DNA from 2 places in the Peribacillus sp. FSL P2-0133 genome. Region 1 is predicted to be linked to the other one. Evidence: riboswitches for the same ligand, from Rfam matches in the RefSeq annotation. Region 1 holds a riboswitch; the other holds the start of a gene.
The links. A riboswitch is a leader RNA that binds a small molecule or an ion and turns the genes downstream of it on or off. The one in region 1 is predicted to bind S-adenosylmethionine.
Positions count from the first base shown of each region.

Region 2: linked by a shared signal. The riboswitch ahead of MKY17_RS02655 (sugar ABC transporter substrate-binding protein) and the one ahead of mmuP (S-methylmethionine permease) in region 1 are both predicted to bind S-adenosylmethionine.

Region 1 is NZ_CP150254.1:3,266,650-3,271,083, reverse strand. It holds gene MKY17_RS15565 (ring-cleaving dioxygenase) at 1-660, shown strand, start outside; gene MKY17_RS15560 (alpha/beta hydrolase) at 660-1,268, shown strand; gene MKY17_RS15555 (flavin reductase family protein) at 1,287-1,895, shown strand; SAM riboswitch class I at 2,135-2,237, shown strand; gene mmuP (S-methylmethionine permease) at 2,319-3,707, shown strand; gene mmuM (homocysteine S-methyltransferase) at 3,704-4,434, shown strand, end outside.
Region 2 is NZ_CP150254.1:541,240-545,673, reverse strand. It holds gene MKY17_RS02660 (sugar ABC transporter ATP-binding protein) at 1-1,202, opposite strand, end outside; gene MKY17_RS02655 (sugar ABC transporter substrate-binding protein) at 1,260-2,372, opposite strand; SAM riboswitch class I at 2,489-2,594, opposite strand; gene MKY17_RS02650 (GTPase domain-containing protein) at 2,690-4,434, opposite strand, start outside.

The DNA.
Region 1 (4,434 bases):
CGTTTAGGTAAATTTAACATAGGCTTTAAAAAGGTTTCACGTTTCGGCGAGGAATATCTGGAATTTCAAGACCCACACGGTTTGCAACTTGAACTGGTTGAGCGTAAAAAAGGGAAAAATAGCGAGTGGTCATTCGGCGGTGTACCAGCTGCCAAGGCGGTCAAGGGATTCGGCGGTGCCGTATTATTGACGTCAGAACCGTTCAAAACGATGGAACTCTTAGAGAAAGTGATGGGCCTGCAAAAAATTGGGGAAGAGGGCGATTACATCCGCTTCAAATCCACATCGGACATCGGAAATTTGATAGATGTTAAAAAAACGGTGTTGCCAAATGGGAAAATCGGAGTGGGAACCGTCCATCATATTGCATGGCGTGCAATCGATAATGAAGATCATAAAGAATGGAGGGAGCATATCGCCAACCATGGCTATGGTGTGACACCCTTTACAGACCGTCAATACTTCGATGCCATTTATTTCAGGGAAGATGGAGGCATACTTTTTGAAGTTGCCACAGATCCACCTGGCTTCGCTCATGATGAAACGAAGGAAACGATGGGCAGTAAATTAATGCTGCCGCCATGGCTGGAAGAAAAAAGGGAGATCATGGAGAAAACGTTACTGCCGGCAGTGCCGAGAGTACTGGAGGAGGATAAATGATGAAGCATATTTTTCAAAAAGGAAGTAATCCAGAAGCGCCATTGCTTTTGCTTTTACATGGCACTGGAGGAACGGAAACAGATCTCTTGCCATTAGCGGAAATGGTTTCACCGGGCTCATCCGTATTGAGCGTACGGGGAAATGTACTTGAAAACGGAATGCCTCGTTTTTTCCGCCGGTTATCCGAAGGGGTTTTTGATGAAGAAGATTTGATCTTTCGTACGAAGGAGCTTTATGACTTCTTGGAATCAGCGTCCAAAAAATATGACTTCGACCGTGAAAGAGTGGTAGCATTAGGTTATTCCAATGGTGCAAATATAGCGGCAAGTTTGCTGTTCCATTTCGAAGGGGCATTACAAGGAGCGATTCTTCATCACCCTATGGTGCCTAGACGAGGGATTGCATTGCCGTCCCTTTCGGATATACCTGTATTTATCGCTGCAGGTAAAAACGATCCGATTTGCCCGGCAGCAGAAACTGATGAACTTAATCAACTTTTACTGCAAGCTGGTGCTACAGTGGATGTTCAGTGGGAAAATTACGGTCATCAGCTAACACGTTCAGAGGTTGAGGCAGCGGGTTCATGGTTTCAAAAGAACTTTTTATAAGAATGAGAGGGAATGAAGATGATTTCTGTTAATCCTGAAAGTCTGACTGAACGGGATAATTATAAGTTTTTAACTGGAAGCATTATACCGAGACCTATAGCACTCGTTACGACACAATCCGAAACCGGTACAATCAATATAGCGCCGTTCAGCTTTTTTAACATAGTCAGTTCAAATCCTCCGATGATTTCCATTTCTGTTCAACGGAAAGAAGGGGTTTCAAAGGACACGGCACGAAATGCAATTCAAACAGGTGAATTCGTTGTTCATATCACTGATGAGAATAATGTAGCTGATGCAAATCGAACGGCCAAGGAACTCCCATCCGACGAAAGTGAATTGGGTCTTACCGATTTCACGCCGGCTGTTAGTGATAAGGTATCCGTACCAGGATTGCAAGAAGCGAAGGTACGCTTTGAATGTACATTAGAGCAGGCGATACCATTGGCAGGTTCCCAGAATAAACCTGGTTGTGATTTATTGATAGGGAAAATAGTCTGCTATCATATCGAGCAAGATATTTACCATAATGGAAGAATTGACCAAAACGGGCTAAAACCTGTAGCAAGATTAGCGGGTCATACTTATACAAAACTAGGGGAATTATTTGAAATAGAACGTCCTTAAGTGAAAAGAAAGAATAAATGGCGTCATCTTTTTAAGATGGCGTCATTTTTTAAAATCAAAATTACCCGGTTAGCTTTATCTGCAATTTTAATGTGGTAAGCGACTGTTCCAAAAACGAGCAACCATATCATATTTATGCCGCCGGTGCCATGATCGTTAGAATTTTAAAGGAAGTCTTTACAATCCGAAACAAAACTTGACAATTTTTTCATAGATTGATAAAGTTATAAAAAAATAATTTCTTATCCAGAGAGGTGGAGGGACTGGCCCTATGAAACCTCAGCAGCAGGTCTACAAAGACACTGTGCTAATTCCAGGGGGTGAAACCTTGATAGATAAGACCGTACGTGTTTATTTGTCAGTAACGCACTCTTTTAGAGTGCGTTTTCGTTTTTTCTGGATCCAAGATTAAGGAGAGTAAGAATGGAGAACAAAAGAAAACATGATTTTCAAAGGGAAATGCAAGCACGGCATATAATAATGCTATCGCTTGGCGGGGTGATTGGAACTGGTTTATTCTTAAGTTCGGGTTATACGATTCAACAGGCTGGCCCATTCGGCACCATCCTTTCGTATCTGATTGGAGCTTTAGTGGTTTATCTAGTCATGCTATGTCTTGGTGAACTGGCAGTACATATGCCCGAGACAGGCGCGTTTCATAGCTACGCAGCCAAATACATCGGACCAGGGACAGGGTATACAGTAGCCTGGTTGTATTGGCTAACCTGGACTGTTGCACTAGGTTCGGAATTTACGGCTGCAGGATTGTTGATGCAGCGATGGTTTCCATCAATCAATGTCTGGATATGGAGTGCTCTATTTGCCATATTGGTCTTGGCTTTAAATGCGTGGACCGTTAAGTTTTTCGCTGAATCCGAATTCTGGTTTGCGTCTATAAAGGTATTTGCTATTGTGATATTTATTATTCTGGGAGCTGCAGCAATGGTAGGTTTTATTCCAATAATTAATTCACAATCAGCTCCGTTATTATCCAATTTTACAAGTGCAGGTTTATTTCCGAATGGTGCTTTTGCCATTCTAATGACGATGCTCGCGGTGAATTTCGCATTTTCTGGAACTGAATTAATCGGAATTGCAGCTGGAGAAACAGTGAACCCAGAAAAAACGATACCAAAGGCAATCCGTATGACATTATGGAGATTGATTATCTTTTTTGTAGGAACCATTGTTGTATTATCCGCATTATTGCCTATTTCGGATGCAAGCGTACTAGAGAGCCCCTTTGTTGCAGTTCTCGAACGAATTGGAGTGCCGTATGCAGCGGATATTATGAACTTTGTTATATTAACTGCCATTTTGTCTGCTGCAAATTCAGGATTATATGCATCATCCAGAATGCTTTGGTCGCTTGCAGATAAGAAAACAATATCACCCATATTTGCAAAATTGACAAAACGGGGTGTTCCGATAAATGCAGTTTTTTTCAGTATGTTGGGAGGTGGTTTAGCCCTTTTCTCGAGTATTATTGCACCGGATACTGTATATATAGTGCTTGTATCCATTTCTGGACTAGCCGTGGTAGTAGTTTGGATGAGTATTAGCGCGTCACAGTTTCTATTTCGCAGACGATTTATAAACGAAGGAAATTCAGTAAATGATTTGGCTTATCATACACCATTATATCCACTCATACCAATCGTTTCTTTTTTGCTATGTCTTGCTTCTTGCATAGGAATTGCATTTGATCCTACACAACGAATTGCACTATATTGTGGCATTCCTTTTATTTTGTTTTGCTATGGAAGTTATTATCTGACACAAACTATAAAGAAAAAGAGGAGTAGAACATGAAGAATAAAATTAGCCCAATTGACGCAATATTACGAGATCATTCAGTCATGATTTTGGACGGGGCTCTAGCTACAGAGCTTGAAAGGCATGGGTGCGATTTGGACGATCCCCTGTGGTCTGCACGTGTATTACTTGAAAATCCAGAAGTGATTTATCAAGTTCACTCTGACTACTTTCGGGCTGGTGCTGACTGTGCGATAACGGCAAGCTACCAAGCAACAGTTGAAGGTTTCGCCCTCCGCGGAATACAAGAGGAAGAGGCTTTGGAACTAATCCGGAAAACGGTTTTACTTGCAAGGGAAGCAAGAGATGAATTTTGGAAGGAAGAAGAATATCAAACGATTAGACCTAAGCCATTGGTTGCTGCATCGGTTGGACCATATGGGGCTTACCTTGCAGATGGTTCAGAGTATGTAGGAAACTATGGTGTTTCAGATGAAACTTTAACTGCATTTCATCGCTCGCGAATATCTGCTTTGATTGAAGCCGGTGCTGACATTTTAGCATTTGAAACGATACCTTCCCTGCAAGAAGCAAAAGTATTGCATTCATTATTGAAAGATTACCCAGAGGTCTATGCTTGGCTATCCTTTTCATTGAAAAATGAAAAAGCGATTAGTGACGGTACATTGCTTGAGGAGTGTACCAGATTGTTTGGGGACAGTGAGCAAATTGCAGCAATCGGCATCAACTGTGCGCCTGTATCAGGTATCACGGAAGCCATACA
Region 2 (4,434 bases), 2.7 Mb from region 1:
AGGTTTTCGACACTCACTTCTCCTGAAGGAGTTTTAATGCCGAGACTTACGATCATTTCCTTCGCCTTTTCCTTTTCCGCCTTACGATCCACGAAGCTGAACGTCTTGCAGAATTTGCCGAGACTGGCTGCGGTCAAGTTCGCCGAGACTGATTCCTGAACGAGGACCCCTTCTTTCCTGCGTTCCTCAGGTACAAGTGCCAGACCGCTTTTTACTGCTTCGTGCGGTGATTTCAAAGAAAGCTTTCGACCATTCAGGATTACTTCCCCCGCTGTGATCGAAGCATGACCGAAAAGGGTTTTACAGAGTTCCGTTTTTCCCGCCCCGACTAACCCTGCCAAGCCGATTATCTCGCCTGCTTTAATATTCAGACTGACATCCTTGACTTTCTCGGCATCTGACAATCCGTTAACTTCCAGAATGACGTCTCCGATCGAAGCATTGACTTCTGGAAACTGGTCATCCATGGCTTTACCGAGCATATTCTCTACCACTTCGTTACGGGTTATGTCCTCCTTCTTTCGACAAGTGACACGCTCCCCATTCCTCATGATCGTAATTTCCTCACAGATTTCAAAAATCTCAGGCAGACGATGTGAAATGAAAATGATTCCCACGCCTTTTTGCTTTAATTCAGTTACAATTCGAAAAAGCTCTGTCGTCTCCGTATGACTTAACGGAGCAGTTGGCTCATCGAGAATCAGGAATTTGCATTCTGTCGAAACGGCTCTTGCTATCAGGACCATCTGTTTTTCGGCCAAGGTAAGGTCTCTTACCAGCTTTTTCGAAGGGACACGAATTTTCATATCTTCAAGAATATAAGAGGCTTGTTTGTGCAGCTCTTTCCATTGGACCCTCTGTTTTTTCCCCATGTTTTGGACCATATCATTCAACATTACATTTTCCCCAACCGTTAAGTAAGGGATGAGGGCTGTATCCACTTCCTGATAAACAATTTGAATGCCTTGTTCCTGAGCCGCTTTTGGCGAGCGGATATCCCGCCTCATCCCATCAATAAAAATGTCACCTGAATAATGAACATGGGCTCCCGATAAAACTTTCATTAACGTCGATTTCCCTGCTCCGTTTGCACCGACCAATGCGTGGGCTGTCCCTGATTGTACGGAAAAATCAACTTCACTCAGCGCCTTCACCCCCGGAAATTCAATCGAAATCTTCTTCATTTCTAGTTGCGTGCCCATGTCCATTCCCCCTTATTGAACAGACACTCCCTTCTACTTGAAAGAGAGTGTCTCTTTTTACTTTTTATAATGATCCTTCAAAACTTTCATCCAATCTTCTTCAAATTCCGTAGATTCACCCCATCCATCGACAATACCAGACAGATTTGCCATGTTTACCGCTTCTTTTGAAGCTTGGACTTGCTTTTGTGAAATAAGTGAAGCCTCTAAGTCATAGGTTTGCGGCGTATCTTCGCCCGCCAATTTTTTAGCCAATATCCTCATATTAACTGCACCGATCAACTTGGGATCGACTGCTGCCGTGTAGGACCATGAGCTATCTGCCGATTGGATTTCCTGGAGATCTGCGTTAGATACATCAATTCCATATATCTTCACTTCATCTCGGCCCGCTTCTTTAATCGCCCGGGCTGCACCGATGGCAAAGGCATCCCATGTTGCGAAAATGGCATCCAATTTACCTTTAGGGTATTTATTCAGCATTGCGGCTACAGCATTTTGTGTCTGAACCGAAGTATCGGCAGATGCCACTCCGAATCTTTCGACTTCTTTAATCCCAGGATTTTCTTTTAGTTTTTCCTGATAGACTGCATTTCTTCTTACCATTGGTGGGAAACCATCCACCCAAAGATATGCAATTGCCGCTTCACCTTTCTGCTCTTTTATCAGTTTATCAAAAGCCAGTGTTGCCAACGCTTCATCATCCTGTGAAGTTAATGTCACACCATCTATTTTAGATAGATCGCTTATTGAATCGAACGTGACAACGCTTTTACCTGCATCAACCAACTTTTGAACGTCATTCACAGTTGCTGCATCATCACCATGGGAAATGATATAGCCGTCGTAATCTTCCTCCAATGCCTGCGCTATCGCATCATGAAATTTAGCCGTATCACCATTGGCTGTATATGTATCCACTTGGAATCCGAGTGCTTCTCCTTCTTCCTTCGCCCCCGCCAGGTATTGGGCCGTATGATCATCACCGCCAATTTTACGGATCACTTTGATCTTGGCTCCATCCCCATCTGCAAATCTTTCCGGTACATTTTCAAATGATACTTTTTCTTCTTTCTTCGATTCTGTGGAACTCTGCCCAGTAGAGCAACCCGTTAAAAGCAAAGCCGAAGCGATGGCTGAAATAAATATCCCTTTAATAGACCTTCTCATCTTGTTTCCCCTCCATGTTTTCTAATTAGTCTTATCAGTTAAGTCGGTGTAAATCCCAAAATAAAAACCTCTCTAATATAGAGAGGTTTAATCGGCTGTTTTGCAGACTTGTCCCTCTCTTATCTGTCAAAACATTTCTGTTTTGCAGGATTTAGCACCAATTCCTAATGGAACGGTTGCTGGGCATCTTAGGGCCAGTCCCTCCGCCACTCTTGATAAGAGATATATTGAGTTACGTTTTCGTAATTATCACTTTATAGGGATATAGTCGTAAAGTCAATAGATTTTTGAATATTTGAAATGTTCCCCGTTATTTTTTATTTTCTTTGAAGCTGGGCTAGACGCTTTTTCTCGATTTTTTCAAGCCTCTCCAACTGCCTTAATTTCACTTCGAACAAAGTGATCGGGTCACGGTAAACTTCCGGATTTTCTTTCATATGCTCCAATGCAGCCTGGAAGTCTTTTATCTCGGTCTGCGTTTGTTCAATCGTTTTTTGAAGTAAGGCAAATGAACTGCGATAGAAAAGTGCGATGTCCCGATCCAAAGATTTTTCAAACAATCCAAATTGGGTAAGGAAACGTTCCGTGATCATTTCCGCAACATCCAGGTAATCTTCACTTTCCAGATATTTCTTATAACGATTGTACATATTGGCTTTATTTTGCGGTATCGCCCCAAACAGCTTCCCTGCTCCTTTAAGCAGCAATTGTGATGGAGTCCTGCGCAAAAGGATATTAACGTTTTCGATGCGGATACTGCTTGTCATCCGATCGGCATCACGGCGCCAGTCATCCAATACCCTGAAGTCACCTGCAAGCGTAATCCGTTCTTCTTTGTATAATTCATTGAATCCGGCACTCATCTCATCCATAAACTGCTGGCTTTGTGAGAACTCCATTTGAGAACTGGCAATCCAGTCTTGAAGAGAACGGTAATATTGAGGCATGATCTTATCAGAAATGAAGTTTTGAATCCGCTCATTCATTTCTTGGTTTAACTGTACATGGACCTGACTGAAATCACTGCTTTCCGTTAATGATTTAGAGCAATCCCTCAGTAATTCAGGAATTTTAGAAGAAAGCTGATTTTTCACTTCATCCTTAAGCAGACGATACGACCTTATGATATTTTCACTTTTTTCTTTTTCCAAATCAGCCAGTTGATTGACCGCCCCATTCAGTTTGACTTCCATCTGTTCATTCCAAGAGATGGAATGCTCGCATTTCCGCTCATTGGCTGCCCGTTTTTCTAACAGATAAGATAAAGTTTTACGAATGAATGCTAGGATTTTTTCAGATCTTCTTTCCTTCCAATTATCCTCTTGATAATTCGATTGAAGGAAGGCTGAAAGGTCCTTCAATTGCTGCTTGCTATCATACAGTTTGGAGAAAGCGAATACTTTCGCATTCGGGAAATATGCATTCACTTTATCCCATGTTTCGTCTTCCATCCGGACTGCCACCTGATCACTGTATATCGTATCCATTTTATTTAACAAGAAATGAATCGGCAGTTTCGGAGCCATCATTTGAATTTCCAATAACAGATCCCGTTCGCTGCCGGTGAAAGGCGCCCGGGCGTCAAGAACGAACATCAGTCCATCACTGCCATGTAAATAGCCTTGGAAATCTGATTCCACGCTTTTTTCCCCATTGAACCCCGGTGTATCCAATAATCGCAGACCATTATTTCTTAGGTAGTCACTTATGATTGTCACATCAACAATAGTCCCACGCTGGCGGCGTGTTTCATCCAATTCAGTTAGCTCCATGACAACCTTTCTATCTGTATCGGTAATTTCAAGGATTTCCAAATCATCCCCGTCTTTGACACTGACTAATGACGAATGATCTTCAGCGGCAATGCTCTCGCCAACAATTGACTGAATGAAGGATGTCTTGCCATTTCCTGTACTTCCTACAAGAAGAAGATTGAAGTTTTCGGTATCCTTAAGCCCCTCGACCATCCATTTAAGCTTATTGCCAACCATTAAATCATTATCTTCAGCCCACTGGATAATGGAATTGAACAGTTTCTCTCCCGCTTCCAGTCCGCCTCCTA